One region of the Microbacterium sp. NPDC089695 genome, then DNA from elsewhere that is predicted to be linked to it. Evidence: predicted binding sites of a transcription regulator. Region 1 holds the regulator's gene; the other holds the start of a gene.

Region 1 (7,328 bases):
TTCGGTGTCATGGCCTCGCTCGACCCCGTGGGCGAACAGCACCTGCATGCCGACGCAGATGCCCAGCACAGGTCGACCACCCGCCAGACGCCGGTCGATGATCTCGTCACCGCCGTGCTCATGCAGAGCATCGCGTACGGCTTGGAACGCGCCGACGCCGGGGACGAGCAGTCCATCGGCCTCGAGCGCCTGGGTGCGGTCGCGCGTGAGCACCGCATCCGCTCCGGCGGCGACCAGCGCCTTGACGGCCGAGTGCACGTTGCCGGACTCGTAGTCGAAGACGGCGACGCGGGGCTTTCGGCTCACAGGGCGCCCTTGGTCGAGGGGATGCCGTCGACGAGCGGGTCGAGCGCCTTCGCCTGACGGAACGCGCGGGCGAACGCCTTGTACTCGGCTTCGGCGATGTGGTGGGGATCGCGACCGCCGAGCACGCGGACGTGCACCGTGAGCCCCGCGTTGAACGCGAGGGCCTCGAAGGTGTGGCGCACGAGCGACCCCGTGAAGTGGCCGCCGATCAGGTGGTGCTCGAAACCCGCGGGCTCGCCCGTGTGCACGAGGTAGGGGCGACCGGAGATGTCGACCACTGCCTGCGCGAGAGCCTCGTCGAGGGGCACGAGGGCGTCGCCGTAGCGGGCGATGCCGGACTTGTCGCCCAACGCCTCGCGAATCGCCTGGCCGAGGACGATCGAGATGTCCTCGACCGTGTGGTGCGCGTCGATGTTCGTGTCGCCGGAGGCGCGCACCGTGAGGTCGGTGAGCGAATGCTTCGCGAACGCCGTGAGCATGTGGTCGAAGAACGGCACCGAGGTGTCGATGCGGCTGGCGCCCGTGCCGTCGAGGTTCAGTTCGAGTTCGACGGTCGATTCGGACGTGCTGCGCGTGCGGCTCGCGGTGCGCGGGTTCTGGGCGGTGCTGCTCATGAAGCCGATCCTATCGATGCGAGGGCGTCGAGGAACGCGGTCGTCTCGGCCTCGGTGCCTGCCGTGACGCGGAGGTGCCCGGGAAGGCCGACGTCGCGGATCAGGACTCCGCGGTCGTACAGCTCCCGCCACACGCGCTTCGGATCGGAGACCCCTCCGAACAGCACGAAGTTCGACCACGACTCGTACGGCGCGTAGCCGAGTGCTTCGAGCGTCGCCGAGATGCGGTCGCGCTGCTCGATGATCTCGTCGACCATCCCGAGCATGACGTCGGCGTTGCGGAGAGCGGCGGTCGCCGCGGCCTGGGTGAGCGCGCTCAGGTGGTACGGCAGCCGCACGAGACGCAGCGCGTCGATGAACGCCGGATCGGCGGCCAGGTACCCGACGCGCGCGCCGGCGAACGCGAACGCCTTGCTCATGGTGCGCGACACGGCGAGTCGTGGGCGGCCGTCGAGCAGGGAGAGAGCCGAGGGGGCCTCGCGCGGAGCGAACTCCTGATACGCCTCGTCGACCACGACGATGCCGCGCGCGGCCTCGTAGACCGCTTCGATCACGTCGAGGCCGAGCGGCGTGCCCGTCGGATTGTTCGGCGCGCACAGCAGCACGACATCGGGGTCGACCTCGACGACCTGCGCCGCCGCCTCGTCGGGAGTGATCGTGAAGTCGGGCTGACGCGTGCCGGCGACCCAGCTCGCGCCGGTGCCCTGAGCGATGAGCGGATACATGGAGTACGTCGGCGCGAAGCTGAACGCCGTGCGGCCGGGACCTCCGAACGCCTGCAGGATGTGCTGCAGGACCTCGTTGGAACCGTTGCCTGCCCAGATCTGCGAGGCATCGAGCCCGTGGCCCAGGTACTCGGCGAACCCCTCGCGAAGGGTGGTGAACTCCCGATCGGGGTAGCGGTTGACGTCGCGCAATGCGACCGCGATGTCATCCAGCACGTCGCTCGCCACGGCATCGGGTACCGGGTGCGTGTTCTCGTTGACGTTCAGCGCGATGGGCAGAGGCGCCTGCGGCGCGCCGTACGGAGTGAGGCCCCGGAGATCGTCACGGAGCGGCAGGTCGTCGAGCGAAGCAGTCACCCTTCCCATGGTAGGGCGTGCGCTCGGCGGTCAGTCCGCGTACGCCGCCGGGATCGCGATCTCCTGGCCGATCTGGAGAGCGCCGCCCTGCAGGGAGTTGAGACGCGTGATGTCGCCGATGACCTCGCGCGGATCGGCGCCGGGAGCGACGCTCTCGGCGATCGACCAGAGGGTGTCTCCGGGCATCACGGTGATGGTCTCGAACGAAGCCGTCGGGACCTGCTCGTTGGAGGCCACGGCGCTGCCGCCGCTGAGAGCTGCGAACGCGATGCCGACAGCAAGGGGCACGGCGGCGGCCGCGAGCACGAGGCGGCGACCACGCGCCGTCAGCCGGAGGCGAGTCGCCGGACGTGCCGGGATGACTGCTGCGCTGCTGAAGGTGATGGTGCTCATCGTGTGCTCCTCTGCTGACCGCGATGCGGTGAAGGTGGCGTAGCGTTCGCATTCGCGACTCGGCCGGGAGCCGCGGATACGAAGCTACGTTCCGAAGGTATCTTCGAATTCGAACATCTGTCAAGACTTCTTCGAAATCCGCTCCTCGAATCCAACGACACGCTCGAACAGATATTCCCTATCGGCGCTTTTCTCGGATACGGTTTCGATACGAACACCCCACCACGGACCTCCGACATTCGAAGCGAGACGCCGGAACCGCACCTCTGAGGAGAACCATGAGCGAGAACTCCGCCACCGAGTCCGAGGCGCCGCGCACTCGCCGCCGGAAGAGCCTCAGCCCCAAGCAGATGGCGATCCTCGAGGTCATCCAGACGTCGATCAGCCGGTACGGCTACCCGCCGAGCATGCGTGAGATCGGCGACGCGGTCGGCCTGAAGTCCCTGTCGAGCGTCACCCACCAGCTCGGCCAGCTCGAGCTCAGCGGCTACCTGCGCCGCGATCCCGGCAAGACGCGCGCGATGGAGGTCCTGATCGACCTCCCCGGCACCGGCGCCGAGAATCCCGCCGACGTCGCCACCCCGGTCGGCGACGCCGCGCTGGTCCCCCTCGTCGGCCGCATCGCCGCAGGCGTGCCCATCACCGCCGACCAGCAGGTGGAGGAGATCTTCCCCCTGCCGCGCCAGCTCGTGGGCAAGGGCGACCTGTTCATGCTCAAGGTGTCAGGCGAATCCATGATCGACGCCGCCATCTGCGACGGCGACTGGGTGGTGGTCCGCTCGCAGAGCAGTGCCGAGAACGGCGAGATCGTCGCGGCGATGCTCGACGGGGAGGCCACGGTCAAGGTGCTGCGCCGCCGCGACGGCCACACGTGGCTGCTGCCGCGCAACTCCGCGTTCGAGCCGATCCTCGGCGATGAGGCCGTCGTGCTCGGCAAGGTCGTCGCGGTCCTCCGCGCGGTCTGATCACCGCTCGCACCTCGCGGGGTCCGCGTCCCGCCTAGGCTCGAGGGCATGACCGCACCGTACGGCACCTGGTCCTCGCCCTTCTCCCCCGCGGCGATCGCGACGGCGTCTCCGCGAATCGACGGCGCCCGCTTCGTGGGCGCGGACGTGTGGTGGGGCGAATCCGTGCCGGCAGAGGGCGGCCGCGTCACGGTGCGCAGTTCGACGGGCGAGATCGTCCTGCCCGCTCCGTGGAGCGCGAGGTCGCGCGTGCACGAGTACGGCGGTGGCGCATGGACCGCCGATCACGACGGCATCCTGTACTTCGTCGATGCGAAGGACCAGCGCATCCACCGGATGCCGCGCGGCGGCGCACCGGAGCCGCTCACCCCGCCCGGTCCCGCACACGGCGGGCTGCGCCTGCAGGGCGGTCGCCTCTTCGCCGTCCGCGAGGATCTGACGCGCGACCCGCACGTCCGGGGCATCGTCGAGATCCCGCTCGACGGCTCGGCCGCGCACGACGCGGATGCACTGACCGTGATCGCGGAGGGCGCAGGGTTCTACGCGCATCCCGCGCTCTCGCCCGACGGCTCACGGATCGCCTGGGTCGGGTGGACGGCGCCGCGGATGCCGTGGCAGGAGGCCTCGCTAGTGATCGCCGACATCGGCCGGGACACCCGGAGCGTTCCTCCGGCGCGCGCCGCCCTGCAGCCGGAATGGCTCGGCGACGACGAGCTCGTGTACGCCGACGACCCCTCCGGTCGATGGGCGCTGCAGCGCCTGCGCCTGGATGCCGCCGGCCGTCCGCTGCCCGTCGAGCCCGTCACGGCCGCCGCGATCGATGCCGACACGGGATACGGCCTGTGGGTGCTCGGCAACCGCTGGTTCCAGCCCCTCGCCGACGGTCGCATCGTGGCGGTGCGCACGAACGGACGCGACGATCTGGTCGTCGTCTCCCCCGACGGCAGCGCGAGGCCGCTCGTCGTGCCGGTCGACGGCCACGTGAGCGTGGACGACGTGTCCGGCACCCGCGTCCTGCTCTCGGGCAACAGCTCGACCAGCGCACCCGGCGTGTGGACGGTGGACGTGGACGCGGGCGCGGTGGAGCGCATCGCCGGCGGCGCGCCGGCCGACCCGAGCTGGATGCCGCCGTCGACCGCCCTGCTCGTCGACGGCTCGCACGGACCGGTGCACGCCTTCGCGTACGCCCCGCAGAACCCCGAGCAGGTCGCCCCCGAGGGCGAGTTGCCGCCGTACATCGTCTTCGTGCACGGCGGGCCGACCGCGCACGTGACAGGGGCGGCATCCGCGGCGATCGCGTTCTACACCAGTCGCGGGATCGGCGTGCTCGACGTGAACTACGGCGGTTCCTCCGGCTACGGACGCGACTACCGCGAGCGCCTGGACGGCCAGTGGGGCGTGGTCGACGTCGACGATGTGATCGCAGCCGCGCGGGGTCTGGCGGATGCCGGGCTCGCGGATCCCGCCAGGATCGCGATCCGCGGTGGATCAGCCGGCGGATGGACCGTCCTCTCGGCGCTCGTGCGCGGAGGCACGTTCGCCGCGGGCATCAGCCGCTACGGCGTCGCGGACCTCCGCATGCTCGCGGCGCACTCCCATGACTTCGAGGCCCACTACATAGAAGGCCTCGTCGGCCCGCTCCCCGACGCCGAGGACGTGTACGTCGAGCGCTCGCCCCTCACGCACGTCGATCGCATCGACGTGCCCGTGCTCCTGATGCAGGGCGGTGAGGACCGCGTCGTTCCGCCCGCGCAGGCGGAGGCGATCCGCGACGCCCTGCGCGAGCGCGGCGTCGACCACGAGTACGTGCTGTACCCGACGGAGGGCCACGGGTTCCGCGCTGCGGAGACGATCGTCGACGCTCTCGAGCGCGAGCTGGCGTTCCTCGGCCGGGTGTTCGGCTTCACCGCAGCGGACTGAGCGCGCTCCGCGCGCCGCGGGTCACTCGCCGACGCGGTTGCGGAGGCGCATCGCGCGCTCGGCCTCGCGCGTGTCCTGTCGCTCGCGCAGGGTCTGTCGCTTGTCGTACTCGCGCTTGCCCTTCGCGAGGGCGATCTCGACCTTCGCGCGACCGTCGGAGAAGTACAGCTTGAGCGGGATCAGCGTGTAGCCGCCGGCCGAGACGGCGTGCGCGAGCTTCGCGATCTCCTCCCGGTGCAGCAGCAGCTTGCGGATGCGCTTGGCCGAGTGGTTCGTCCAGTGCCCCTGCGAGTACTCCGGGATGTGCACGGCGTCGAGGAACACCTCGTTGCCCTTCACGAAGGCATAGCCGTCACTGAGGTTCGCTCGCCCCTGACGCAGCGACTTCACCTCGGTGCCGGTGAGCACCATCCCCGCTTCGTACGACTTCTCGATGTTGTAGTCGTGACGTGCGCGACGATTGGTCGCGACGACCTTCTCCCCGCGTTCCCTGGGCATGATTCACTCCTGATCCGTGCCGTGGTGGTGACCCCGGAGTCGGGCGCACGGCAGCCTGTCAGTCTATACCGACGACAGCGTCACGTGCGCAGCCAGCGGCGGATCGCGAAGCCGGCCGACAGCGCCGCGAGCACGATGCCGATGCCGATCAGCACGGGGACGACCAGCGCGGCATCCTGCATCGTCACCCACGTGGTGATGAAGGGCACCCGACCGCGCAGGTACCCGTTGACGCCGAAGTGCACGCCGGCGACGACGGCTGCGCTCGCGAGCACCGAGCCGAGGAAGGCGGCGAACACGCCTTCGAGCACGAACGGCGTCTGGATGAAGCGGTTGGAAGCGCCCACGAGACGCATGATGCCGATCTCCTTGCGACGCGCATAGGCCGAGAGGCGGATCGTCGTGCCGATCAGGAGGATCGCTGCGATCAGCATGAGCACGGCGATCCCCACGGCTATGTAGGTCGCCACGGTGAGCGCCGAGAACAACGGCTCGAGGTACTGCAGCTGGTCCTGCACCTGCTCGACTCCGGCGACGCCGTTGAACGCCTCTGCGATCACCTGCGACTGCCCGGGGTCCTTCATCGTGACGAAGAACACCTCGAAGGCCTGCTCCGGCGTGATCACGCTCGCCTGCTCCTCGCCCAGCTGCGCCACGAGCTTGGCGTAGGTGTCCTCCTTGGAGTCGAACGTCACCTCGCTGATGAGCGGCGCGAGCGCTTCGCCGTCGAGCTGCGCGCGCACGGCATCCACCTGGTCCTCGGTGGCTCCTCCGTCGACGCACGTCTGGGATTCGGAGATGGTCGAGCACATGTACACCGCGACCTGTGCGCGCTCGGTCCAGTAGCCGCGCATCGTGCCGATCTGCGACTGCATGAGGATCGCCGCGCCGACGAACGTGAGCGACACGAAGGTGACCAGCACGACGGAGATCACCATGGAGATGTTGCGTCGGAGGCCGCCGAGTGCCTCGGTGAGGATGAGTCCGATTCTCATGAGGTCGGGCCCACCTCCTCGGAGCCCTCGTCCGACAGGCCGAGGCGGTCGGCGACTCCCAGCTCGGCCACGTCGACCTGCGGCAGCACGATGGGATGCGTCCGCGGCGCACTCGGGGCCGTCTTCTCGTCGGGCAGGTCCTCGACCTGCGGCTCGATCGGGGCGGCTTGCGCCTCCGGGGTCTCGGATGCCGTCGGCACGGCGTCGGGCGCTGAAGCTGCGGCCTTGCGCTGCGCCGTCAACTCCTCCGCGAGGGCGGCGCGCACGACAGAGAGGTCAGCTGTCTGGCGCTGCACCTCCTGCACGGCCGTCAGCGCCGCGGCCGCGGCGGCGCCTCGCACCTCTTCGGGCACGAGACGCGGGATGTTCGAGGTGTCGCCGTATCCGCCGTGCACCTCGTCGCGCACCATCTCGCCGTCGCGGAGCTCGATCACGCGGCGCTGCATCTGGTCGACGAACGCGGCCTCGTGCGTGGCCATGAGCACGGTCGTGCCGCCCGCGTTGATGCGAGCGAGCAGCTGCATGATGTCGACCGAGGTCGCGGGGTCGAGGTTT
Region 2 (7,328 bases), 120 kb from region 1:
ACGTTCTGCCCCAGTGCGGTCGCGAACGGCACGCCGATCTGCATGAGACGCATCGGACGGCTCAGGGCGAGAGCGCCGAGGATGAACACACCGGAACCGCCGAGGGTCATCGCGACCGTGGGCCACGAGACCCCCGAGAGGTTGCCCGCGCCCCAGAGGCCGGCCATGATCGCATCCTCCACGGTCGCGTTCAACAGGATCCACACGTTGACGGAGGCGAGCATCGCGCTCACCCCGATGCCGACGATGATGAGCCGCACTCCGCGCACGACCCCGCGCCGGGAGGCGAGGAGGAACACGAGGAACGCCGTGACCACCCCGCCCGCCAGCGCCCCTCCCATGACTGCCGCCGACCCGCCGCCGAGCAGCAGCATCACGACGAGCGCGCCGGTGTACGAGCCGGTCTGGAAGCCGATCACGTCGGGCGATCCCAGCGGGTTGCCGGTGAGGTTCTGGAAGATCGCGCCGCTCATCGCGAGACACGTGCCGAGCAGCACGGCCAGGACGATGCGCGGCGCCCGCCACTCCAGCACGACCATGGTCGTGTAGTCGTCGCCGCGGCCGATGAGAGCGGCGATCGCCTCGGGAAAGGTGATCTGCGCCGACCCGGAGAACACCGCGAACACGGCGAGCGCCGCCGTCGCGATCCACAGCACCGCGCACACGCTCAGCGAGCGAGCGTCGACGAGCATCAGCGGACGGCCGGGTGGGCCGACCCGGAGCATCCTTCGGCCGAAGTCGAGATCGGTCATGCGTCACACCTCCGAGACCCGGAAGCGCCGGACCATCCAGATGAGCACGGGAGCGCCGATGAACGCCGTGACGACGCCGACCGGCACCTCGCCCGCCGTGATGATGCGCCCGAGCACGTCGGCGAACCCCAGGACGATCGGCGCGATGAGCACCGAGTAGGCCATGATCCAGCCCTGATGGGGACCGACGATCATGCGGGCGACGTGCGGGGCGAGGAGACCGAGGAAGCCGATCGGGCCGGCAGCGGCGGTCGCGCCGCCGGCGAGCAGAGCGATCGCCACGAGGGCGACGAGACGGATGCGGTTCGGGTGGGCGCCCATCGCGACGGCCGACGCCTCACCGAGCGACAGCACATCGAGTGATCGGGAGCTGAGCATCGCGATCACGAGACCCGCGACGATGAAGGGCACGATCGCCATCGTCGCGTCGAGCGGTTGGGATGCCGTCGTGCCGGCGGACCAGCCGCGCATGCGCTCGAGCACCTCGGAGTTCGACAGCAGCACGGCCGAGCTGAACCCCGATAGCACAGCCCCGAGAGCGACGCCCGACAGCGTCATCCGCACGGGGTTGCCGCGCGCGGCTCCGGTGTTGCCGATCACGAAGACGAGCACCGAGGTCAGCATCGCTCCGACGAACGACCACCACATGTACTGCGAGATGTCGGTCACCGCGAAGAAGGCCAACCCCACGACGACCGCCAACGAGGCCCCGGCATTCACGCCGAGGATGCCGGGATCGGTCATCGGGTTGCGGGTGACGGCCTGCATGAGGGCCCCGGCGACTCCCAGTGCCGCCCCCGCGACCAGGATCAGCACCGTGCGGGGCACGCGGGAGAACCAGACGGTCTGCGAGATCGCGTCATCGGGGTCGGGATGCAGGAGAACGTGCAGCACGGCGTCGGGGGCGACCGCGCGCGACCCCACGAGCATGCTGGCGGTGAGCGCGAGCACGCAGAGGATCAGGAGCGGGACGAGACCGACCCAGCGACGGGGAGCACCGGAGTGCTCCCCGTCGAGGCGCGGCTCTGCGAGCGAGACCTGCGACATCAGATCGTCAGGTGGGAGGGGATCAGACGACCTTCGCGGATGCCGAGACGAGGTCGGCGACGTCGTTCAGCCACTGCGCGTAGGTGGAGGCGGTCATGGCGCCCTTCGAGCTCCACGCGCCGAGCTGGTCGGCAGTGACGGCGGGCAGGGCGTCCCACAGCTCGGCCGAGAAGGAGAAGTCGTCGTTGTAGCCCTCGATCAGAAGGATGTCGGCCGGGTAGGTCGAGGCATCCTCCCACGCGACCTGGCCCCAGGGGTTGCCCGTCGCGGGGGCGTCGGCGCCGACGATCGTGGCGCCGAGCTCTTCGAGCAGATCGGCCTGCGCGAATCCGACGCCCGTGTAGAGCATCTCCTTGGTGGGGCTCGTGAGCATGATGTTGAGGCCGCTGTCGGCGGTCGCGGCGCGGACCGCCTCCTTCGCGGCCTCCAGGTCCTCGTCGGAGGCGAGGATCTCCTCGGAAGCGACATCGCCGCCGAAGAAGTCGGCGATCTCGCGGGTGTCGGCGATGCGACCGTCGATCGTGTCGCCGCCGGGCAGCGCCACGAAGGGCGCGACGCGCGTGATCTGCGCGTTGACGTCCTCGTCGAACCACTGCCACCCGTCGGCCGTGCCCTGTCCGACGATCGCGTCGGGCCGCAGCTCGGCCAGCTCCTCGACATCGATCTCGCCGTCCTTCCCGACGACCGGGATGTCGCTGATGTCGGCGTCGCCCATCACGAACGGGTTGTCGCACCCGTAGCCGAACAGGGCGACCGGCTCGATGCCGTACTCGTGCAGCGAGCTGTAGGCGTAGCAGTCCATGACGATGTTCTCGGGCTGCGCGTCGAAGGCGATCTCGAGGCCCTCGATCGAGGGGTGCACGAGTGTGACGCCGTCGCCGTCCGCGGCAGCAGGTTCTCCCGAGACGTCCGCGGATGCGCAGGAGGCGAGCAGCAGCGCGGAGGCGGAGACGAGGGCGGCGAGGGCGAGGCGGCGATTCACGGCATGACCATTTCTGTCGTCGAACGGGATTCCTTCGACCCTAACCGCAGCCACTTAGGGTAGCCAAACCTAACTCTCTCCCCTGGCGTGTCGTCCCGGTCAGCCGATCTGCTCGGTGAGCTCGAACCAGCGCAGCTCGAGCTCTTCGATCTCGGCCTCCTGCTCGCCGATCTTCTTCATCCGCTCCCCCAGCCCGGCATAGTCCGACTGGTCGTGCTCCGCGAGCGCATGCTTGGCCGTGTCGACCTGCTGCGTGAGCTTCTGGATGCGACGCTCCAGCGCCGAGACCTCCTTCTGCGCGGCGCGCAGCGCGGCGCCGTCCAGTCCGGGCGTCGCCGGCACGGCATCCGCTTCCGACGCCGTGGGTGCCGCCGCGGGTGCCGCATCCTGCAGGTGCCGCAGACGCAGGTACTCGTCGACCCCGCCGGGGAGGTGACGCAGGTGGCCGCCCAGGATCGCGTACTGCTGGTCGGTCACGCGCTCCAGGAAGTACCGGTCGTGACTCACGACCAGCAGCGTGCCCGACCACGAGTCGAGGAGGTCCTCGATCGCCGCGAGCATGTCGGTGTCCATGTCGTTCGTGGGCTCGTCGAGGATCAGCACGTTCGGCTGGTCGAGGAGCACGAGCAACAGCTGCAGCCGGCGCTGCTGACCGCCGGAGAGGTCCTTGACCGGGGTCGAGAGCTGCGCCGACGAGAAGCCGAGCCGCTCGAGCAGTTGCCCGGGCGTGAGATCCTGCGCCTTCGATCCCGCACCCATCGTGTACGAGGTCCGCAGCCCGGAGATCACGACGCGCACCGGGTCGTTCCAGTGCTGCTCGAGCTCGTCGAGACGCTGCGTGAGCGTCTTGACCCTGACCGTGGTGCCGCGCTTGACGCGCCCCTCGGTCGGCTCGACCGTGCCCGCGATGAGACCGAGCAGGGTCGACTTGCCTGCGCCGTTGACGCCCAGGATGCCGGTGCGCTCACCCGGCGCGATGCGCCACTCCACGTCGCTGAGCACGCGCTTCGTGCCGCCGCCCTCGACCGGGTACGCGACCCCCACATCCAGGAGGTCGACGACGTCCTTGCCGAGCCGCGACACCGCGAGCGACTGCAGGGAGACCTTGTCGCGGATCTCCGGCACATCCGCGATGAGCTCGTTCGCCGCGTCGATGCGGAACTTCGGCTTGCTCGTGCGGGCGGGGGCTCCGCGGCGCAGCCACGCGAGCTCCTTGCGCGCGAGGTTCTGCCGTTTCGCCTCGGTCGCGGCGGCCATGCGGTCGCGCTCGACGCGCTGCAGGATGTACGCCGCGTAGCCGCCCTCGAAGGGCTCGACGATGCGGTCGTGCACCTCCCAGGTCTCGGTGCAGATCTCGTCGAGGAACCACCGGTCGTGGGTCACGACGAGCAGGGCGCCGGAGTTCGCGGGCCAGCGCTTCTTCAGGTGACCGGCGAGCCAGGTGATGGCCTCGACGTCGAGGTGGTTGGTGGGCTCGTCGAGCGCGATGACGTCCCAGTCGCCCGCGAGCAGGGCGGCGAGCGCGACGCGGCGCCGCTGCCCTCCGCTGAGGGAGCCGATGCGGGCATCCCAGGGCAGTTCGGACAGAAGTCCCTCGATCACGTCGCGGATGCGGGCGTCGCCGGCCCACTCGTGCTCGGGGGTGTCGCCCACGACGGCCTGGGCGATCGTGAGGTCGTCGTCGAGCGTGTCGGCCTGGTCGAGCACGCCGATCGTCGTGCCGCCGCGCACCGTGACGCGGCCGGAGTCCGGCTCCTTGCGCCCCGCCAGCATCCCGAGCAGGCTCGACTTACCGTCGCCGTTGCGGCCGACGATGCCGATGCGATCGCCTTCCTCGATGCCGAGGGTCACGGAGTCGAACACGACTCTCGTCGGGTATTCGAGATGCAGGGCCTCAGCCCCCAGAAGATGTGCCATAGCGTCTTCCAGGGTAGTCGGGCGGGGCGTTGGTCCGGCCGGCGTCAGCGGGTCTCGGCGAGCGCCCGGAGGATGTCGAGCTGGCCCGTGTTCCAGGCGAGCTCGTCGAGCACGTGCGTGTAGAGGCTGAGCACCGTGCGCGGATGACGCCCCGTCACGACGTCGTCGAGGTCGAGCCCTGCGAGGTTCGCGCGCGCGTGCTCGTGGATCTCGCGGCAGTGCGCGGTCACCGACGCGATCGTGTCGGCCTTCCGGGTCTTCCACGAGTTCGCGGTCGCCACCGAGAGCCCGAGCTCGGCCCGCGGACGACCCGTGATCGCCTCGCCGAACCACACCCCCTCGACGTACGCCGTGTGTCGCACGACCCCGAGCACCGACGGCCTGCCGGGGACGACGATCTCGCGCGCCTGTTCCTCCGTCAGCCCGTCGAGGCTGCCGAGGATCAGCGTCCGGCACTGCTCGATGCGCGCCTCGAGGTCGTCGCGCGTCGTGACGCCGGAATCGGTCTTGTGACGGTGCGTCATCGCATCCTCCCTGAAGTGACGGCGGCGGATGACATGCTCATCGCCCCACCGCGTCGAGGATCTCACGGACGACGGCGTCGGGGTTCTCCTCGGTCAGCCAGTGTCCTGAGTCGGCGAAGCGATCTACGGCACGCAGGGCGGACGGATGCACCTCGCCGCGTAAGCGCGGGTGACAGGGTACGGTCGCGTCGGTGCGGCTCGGAGCGGTTCACTACTCGCATATCGGCGTACGGGACAAATCTGTTCGAATTTTTGTTCGAATGTCGGCGGTCGATGATTGGCTGTTCTCATGACAGCACTGATCGACGCGACCGACGCGCAGATGACCGCTCTCGCGGATCTCGTCGCGACGATGGATGCTGCGGAACGGACGATCTCGTCGATGCATGCCGCACGCGACGGACTTCTCGCGCTGGCAAACCGATTGGCAATGGATATCGCGCGACAGGGAGATCACCCCGACCGCGGAGATCATGCGATCCGGTCGGTCGCGGCAGAGCTGGGCGCGGTGCAACGCGTGAGCGATCGGACGATCGAGCGCCGCATGGCGGACGCCTCGCTCCTCGTCGACCTCTTCCCGACCGTGTGGGCCGCGCAGGGCGCCGGCCGCATCAGCCCCGCGCACTCGCGGGTGATCGTCGATGCCGGTTCGCACCTGGTCGACGACGTCGACCGTGAGGCGTATGCCGCGATCATGGTCCCCCTCGCCGAGGAGGAGTCCCCGAACCGGCTGCGTCCGCTGGCCCGTCGCGTGGCGGAGCGCTTCCTCACGCGATCGATCGATGAACGGCATCGAGACGCTCGAGCGACGCGCCGCGTCTGGATGACCGACGGCGACGACGGCATGGCCGCACTGCACGTGCACGCCCCGGCCGTGCTGGTGCACGGCATGTTCGACCGCCTCTCGCAGGCCGCGCACGCGGTGCGCGACGAGAACAGGCGTCTGGCCCGCGAGAGCGCAGGCCAGGGCACGAGCGCGGTCGACGAGCGCACGGTCGACGAGATCCGCGCCGACCTGTTGACAGATCTCCTGCTCACGGGAACGCCGAGCGGCCACGACACCGCCGATGGGATGCTGGGCGCGATCCGCGCGCGCGTCGAGATCACTGTGCCCGTGCTGACGCTCCTTGAAGATCGCCCCCAGTCGAGCGGAGATCCTGCCCGCGAGTCGCAGGTCGAAGACGCGCAGAGCGACGACACGCAGACCGACATCGCCACCGCTCTCACGGACACGCCCCTCGATGGTTCCTTCGATCCACGCGCGACGAGCCCGGCGCTCCCGCCAGCGGAGCTCGACGGAGTCATGCCGGTCGATGCCGAGACGGCTCGGGTCCTCGCGGGCACGGCGAGCGGATGGGACCGCGTACTCACCCACCCGATCACCGGTCAGATGCTCGCTGTCGACCGCTACCGGCCGAGTGAGCATCTTCGACGACACCTACGGGCGCGAGATCGACGGTGTCGATTCCCCGCGTGCGGGATCGCCGCACGGAAGTGCGACCTCGATCACAATCACGACGCCGCCACCGGCGGAGAGACGCGAGACACGAACCTCGCGCAGTTCTGCCGACGGCACCACGTGCTGAAGCACCACTCCCCGTGGCACGTCGAACAACGGAACGGCGGTGTTCTCGAGTGGACCAGTCCCACGGGGCGCACCTACATCGACACGCCGCCGCCACAGAACACCGTCACGTTCACCTCGGCGGCGACAGACCTCGCGCCGTTCTGACAACGCCGCTCTAACGCGCGCTTCCTGAAACATACGTCGGCGCGTACGACTCGCTCTCCACACTCACGTCGATCCCCGTTTACCTCACGATCCCTGCGGAAAACGCCGTCACGACCCCACCCCACCCCACCTCGCCTCTACCGTGGCGCGATGACCGCACTTCACGACATCCGAACACCATCCGCGACACGATCGCCTCGGCTCACCGCGATCGGCGCCGGGCTCACGCTCGCCATCGCTGCCGCCGTCACGCTCACCCTGTCGGGATGCACACTCGCGTCCAGAGGGGAGCCCGTGACAACGCCCACCGAGGTCGCCGAGAACACCGAGAACACCGATCCAGCCGAGGCAGCCGAGGCAGCCGAGGCAGCCGA

What was found. Region 1 encodes LexA, which represses DNA repair genes until DNA is damaged. Its sites were predicted from a motif close to TCGAACANNTGTTCGA; they were not measured.
Region 2: the regulator LexA is predicted to act here: its motif matches at 5,467-5,482, upstream of ACIPYT_RS15360 (DUF222 domain-containing protein).

What each region holds. Positions count from the first base shown of each region.
Region 1 is NZ_JBIVHG010000003.1:37,433-44,760, forward strand. It holds gene hisH (imidazole glycerol phosphate synthase subunit HisH) at 1-306, opposite strand, end outside; gene hisB (imidazoleglycerol-phosphate dehydratase HisB) at 303-920, opposite strand; gene ACIPYT_RS14755 (histidinol-phosphate transaminase) at 917-2,011, opposite strand; gene ACIPYT_RS14760 (LysM peptidoglycan-binding domain-containing protein) at 2,033-2,395, opposite strand; gene lexA (transcriptional repressor LexA) at 2,674-3,360, shown strand; gene ACIPYT_RS14770 (prolyl oligopeptidase family serine peptidase) at 3,409-5,280, shown strand; gene smpB (SsrA-binding protein SmpB) at 5,302-5,778, opposite strand; gene ftsX (permease-like cell division protein FtsX) at 5,859-6,773, opposite strand; gene ftsE (cell division ATP-binding protein FtsE) at 6,770-7,328, opposite strand, start outside.
Region 2 is NZ_JBIVHG010000003.1:152,935-160,262, forward strand. It holds gene ACIPYT_RS15335 (FecCD family ABC transporter permease) at 1-752, opposite strand, end outside; gene ACIPYT_RS15340 (iron chelate uptake ABC transporter family permease subunit) at 756-1,799, opposite strand; gene ACIPYT_RS15345 (ABC transporter substrate-binding protein) at 1,822-2,781, opposite strand; gene ACIPYT_RS15350 (ABC-F family ATP-binding cassette domain-containing protein) at 2,881-4,698, opposite strand; gene ACIPYT_RS15355 (DUF664 domain-containing protein) at 4,743-5,222, opposite strand; gene ACIPYT_RS15360 (DUF222 domain-containing protein) at 5,512-6,954, shown strand; gene ACIPYT_RS15365 (hypothetical protein) at 7,105-7,328, shown strand, end outside.